DNA from 2 places in the Streptomyces sp. NPDC052114 genome. Region 1 is predicted to be linked to the other one. Evidence: riboswitches for the same ligand, from Rfam matches in the RefSeq annotation. Region 1 holds a riboswitch; the other holds the start of a gene.
What was found. Region 1 has a riboswitch for cobalamin ahead of AB0L89_RS28695 (ribonucleoside triphosphate reductase). Riboswitches for the same ligand answer to the same signal wherever they lie in the genome.

Region 1 (2,195 bases):
CAGGTCCTGGACGGTGACCCGCTTGATCTCCAGGCTGTCGCGGGCGAGTCCGAGGAGCCGGTCGAGGGCGTCGAACAGGCCCGTCTCGTCGCCCGCGTGCAGATGACCGAGCCGGGCGCAGTTGACCGTGACGACACCGAGCGATCCGGTCTGCTCGGCGCTGCCGAAGAGTCCGTTGCCGCGTTTGAGCAGTTCGGTGAGGTCGAGCTGGAGGCGGCAGCACATCGAGCGGATCATGCCGGGTTCCGACTCGGAGTTGAGGAAGTTCTGGAAGTACGGCAGTCCGTACTTCGCCGTCATCGCGAACAGCCGCTCGGCGTTCTCGCTCTCCCAGGGGAAGTCGCGGGTGATGTTGTACGTGGGGATCGGGAAGGTGAAGACGCGCCCGGTCGCGTCACCGGCCGTCATGACCTCGATGTACGCCCGGTTGATCAGGTCCATCTCGGCCTGGAGGTCGCCGTACGTGAAGGGCATCTCCTCGCCGCCGACCACCGGCGTCTGTCCGCGCAGGTCCTCGGGGCAGGTCCAGTCGAAGGTGAGGTTGGTGAACGGCGTCTGGGTCCCCCAGCGCGACGGCACGTTGAGGTTGTGCACCATCTCCTGCACGCACTGACGCACTTGGGCGTACGTCATGGAGTCCACGCGCACGAACGGCGCCATGTACGTGTCGAAGGAGCTGAACGCCTGCGCGCCCGCCCATTCGTTCTGGAGGGTGCCGAGGAAGTTCACGATCTGTCCGGCCGCCGAGGCGAAGTGCCGGGGCGGCGCCGAGTCGATCTGCCCGGCCACTCCGTTGAAGCCCTCGGCGAGCAGGGTGCGCAGCGACCAGCCCGCGCAGTAGCCGGAGAGCATGTCCAGGTCGTGGAGGTGGAGGTCGCCGTCGCGGTGGGCGCGGCCCACGGCTTCCGGGTACACCTGGTCGAGCCAGTAGTTGGCGACGACCTTGCCGGCCGTGTTGAGTATGAGTCCGCCGAGCGAATAGCCCTGGTTGGCGTTGGCGTTGACCCGCCAGTCGCTGCGGTCCAGGTATTCGGTCACCGATTCCACGGCGTCGATCTGCGTCACGTCGGCCCTCCCACGAGGCGTCCGGAATCTCCCTCACCGCGCGCACGATCCGCGCGCGGCGGCCGTCGGCAGGTGTCGGACTCGGACGCCGGGGCGTCCATACCGTTGCGGGGCAGCTCCGGATTCGCACCGGATTCCCTGTTGTCCCGGCCACGGGCGGCTCGTCGCCGCCGGTGGCCGAACCGACGCCGTCACACTACATGTAGTGCTATGTCCGACATGCCGGTGGCAGATGTTGGGTGACCTTGGTCCGTTCAGCGATGACCTTGGTCCCGGGACGTCGGGGGCACCGGCCGCCGGGCGGGACCGTCGTAGGAGGCCAGCGGCCGGATGAGCGCGTTGTGGGCGAGCTGTTCGGTGATGTGGGCGGTCCAGCCGGTCACGCGGCTCAGCACGAAGACCGGGGTGAAGACCGGGATGTCGAAACCCATCAGGTGGTAGGCGAGACCGGCCGGATAGTCGAGGTTGGGGTGGATGCCCCTGGCGGAGAGCATGGCCCGGCGCAGGGCGTCGTGCAGGGCCGCCAGGCGGGCCGCCCCGGGGTCGGCGGCGCGGGTGACGAGCCGGTCCAGGGCCTCCTGCATGATCGGCACGCGGGAATCGCCGTGCCGGTAGACGCGGTGGCCGAAGCCCATGATCTTCCGCCGGTCGGCCAGTGCCTCCTGGAGCCACCGCTCGGCGCCCCCCGGCTCGCCGATCTCGTTCAGCATGTGCATCACGGCCTCGTTGGCGCCGCCGTGCAGGGGTCCCTTGAGCGCGCCGATCGCCGCGGTGACCGCGCTGTAGAGGTCGGAGAGCGTGGAGGTGACCACGCGGGCGGTGAACGTCGAGGCGTTGAAGCTGTGTTCGGCGTAGAGCACGAGGGAGATCTCGAAGCAGCGGACGACGTCCGGGTCCGGTACGCGGCCGAAGCACATGTGGAAGAAGTTCTCGGCATACCCGAGGCCGGAGTCGGGCGGGATCGGCGCGAGGCCGCGGCGGCGGCGCTGGTCGGCGGCGACCACGGTGGGCAGCTTGGCCAGCAGGGTGAGCGATTTCGCCCGGTGCGCCGCCGGGCTGCCGTCGTCCTCGGTGGGGTCCTCGGCGCCGAAGAAGCTGACGGCGGTGCGCAGGACGTCCATGGGGTGACA
Region 2 (2,195 bases), on a different contig from region 1:
CCGAGGTCTGTGCCCGCGCGGGACTCGACACCGTCGTGTGCGAGGCCGACGCCACAGCGGCCCGTGCCGCCCGCGAGCGGGTGGCCGTCTCCCTCGAACGCGCCGTCCAGCGAGGCAAGGTGGACCGCCTCTCCGCGGAGGACGCCGAGGCCAGGACGGTCTTCACCAGCAGCCTCGACGACCTGGCCGACCGGCAGCTCGTCATCGAGGCGATCGTCGAGGACGCGGACGCCAAGACGGAGGTCTTCGCCGCGCTCGACAAGGTCGTCGAGGATCCGGAGGCGATCCTCGCCACCAACACCTCCGCCATCCCGGTCATGCGTCTGGGCATGGCCACCCGCCGCGCGGACCGGGTGCTCGGGCTGCACTTCTTCAACCCGGTCCCCGTGCTGCCCCTGGTGGAGGTCGTGGCCTCCCTGCACACCGCCCCGCACGCCGTCGCCGCCGTCACGGAGTTCGCCACCGGGACGCTGGGCAAGACGGCCGTCCACTCGCGGGACCGCGCGGGCTTCGTGGTCAATGCCCTGCTGATCCCGTATGTCCTCTCGGCGGTCCGCATGGCCGAGTCCGGCTTCGCCACCGCCGCCGACGTCGACGCGGGCATGGAGCTGGGCTGCGCCCACCCCATGGGACCGCTCAGGCTGGCGGACCTGATCGGCCTCGACACGGTCGCCTCCATCGCGCGGTCGCTGTACGAGGAGTTCAAGGAACCCCTGTACGCGCCGCCGCCGTTGCTGCTGCGCATGGTCGAGGCGGGACTGCTCGGCCGCAAGACGGGCCGCGGCTTCCACGCCTACGCGTAGGTGCCGCGGCAGCCGCGGCGACGTACCGCCACCGCGGCTTCCGTGTCCACGCACGGGCTCTGAACAGGGGCGTACGCCGTGGTGGTGTGCGCTCGCGCGTGCCACCGCTGCGACCGTTGTGCAAGTTGTCAGGCGGATCAGTTGCGCACTAATGTCACCACGCCTTGGTGAACGGGAAATCCGGTGTGATGCCGGTGCGGCCCTCGCCACTGTGATCGGGAAGTCCGGCTCCAGCCCTCGCGGCAGCCACTGGGCGCTCACGCGCCCGGGAAGGCGGAGTCGGTCGGTGGGACCCGTCAGCCAGGAGACCGGCCAAGGCGCGTTGTCCATCCACGAGGTGCTGGAGAGGGTCTGCTGAGCCATGCACATAGCCGAGGGATTTCTCCCGCCGGCGCACGCCGTCGCCTGGGGTGTCGCGTCCGCGCCGTTCGTCGTCCACGGAGTCCGCTCCCTGACGCGTGAGGTCAAGGAACACCCGGAGAGCACCCTGCTCCTGGGTGCGTCCGGAGCCTTCACTTTTGTCCTGTCCGCCCTGAAGATTCCCTCGGTGACGGGCAGTTGCTCCCATCCGACGGGCACGGGGCTGGGCGCCATCCTGTTCCGGCCGCCGATCATGACGGTGCTCGGCACCATCACTCTGCTCTTCCAGGCCCTGCTGCTCGCCCACGGCGGGCTCACCACGCTGGGCGCGAATGTGTTCTCGATGGCGATCGTCGGGCCCTGGGCCGGATACGCCGTCTACCGGCTCCTGAAGCGGTACGACGTGCCGCTGATGGTCGCCGTCTTCTTCGGCGCGTTCGTCGCCGACCTGTCCACGTACTGCGTCACCAGCGTCCAGCTGGCCCTGGCGTTCCCGGACCCCGGCAGCGGATTCCTCGGGGCGCTGGGCAAGTTCGGCGGGATCTTCGCGGTCACGCAGATCCCCCTCGCGGTCAGCGAGGGACTGCTCACCGTCCTCGTGATGCGGCTGCTGGTGCAGTCCAGCAAGGGCGAACTGACGCGGCTCGGCGTCCTCCTGCAACGCAAGCAGCAGGACGCGGGCGCGCGGACGCGGACGGACGAGGAGGCGCCGGCACAGAGCACGACGCCGGCGGAGACGAAGTCGGAGGCCAGCGCCTGATGAGCCGGAACACGAAGATCAACATCCTGCTTCTCGTCGTCGTCGCCGCGCTCGCGGTGTTCCCGCTGGCGCTCGGCATGGGGGACCACAAGAAGGAGCCGTTCACCGGCGCCGACGCCCAGGCCGAGACGGCGATCACCGAGCTGAAGCCCGACTACGAGCCCTGGTTCTCGCCGCTGTACGAACCCCCCTCCGGGGAGGTCGAATCGGCGCTGTTCGCCCTCCAGGCGGCGATCGGCGCGGGCGTCCTCGCGTACTACTTCGGGCTGCGC

Region 2: linked by a shared signal. The riboswitch ahead of AB0L89_RS40615 (energy-coupling factor ABC transporter permease) and the one ahead of AB0L89_RS28695 (ribonucleoside triphosphate reductase) in region 1 are both predicted to bind cobalamin.

What each region holds. Positions count from the first base shown of each region.
Region 1 is NZ_JBFAWC010000014.1:103,159-105,353, forward strand. Features, by position in the region: gene AB0L89_RS28695 (ribonucleoside triphosphate reductase) at 1-1,065, opposite strand, end outside; cobalamin riboswitch at 1,115-1,267, opposite strand; gene AB0L89_RS28700 (bifunctional 2-methylcitrate synthase/citrate synthase) at 1,320-2,195, opposite strand, start outside.
Region 2 is NZ_JBFAWC010000037.1:12,468-14,662, reverse strand. Features, by position in the region: gene AB0L89_RS40620 (3-hydroxybutyryl-CoA dehydrogenase) at 1-803, shown strand, start outside; cobalamin riboswitch at 952-1,135, shown strand; gene AB0L89_RS40615 (energy-coupling factor ABC transporter permease) at 1,165-1,923, shown strand; gene AB0L89_RS40610 (energy-coupling factor ABC transporter substrate-binding protein) at 1,923-2,195, shown strand, end outside.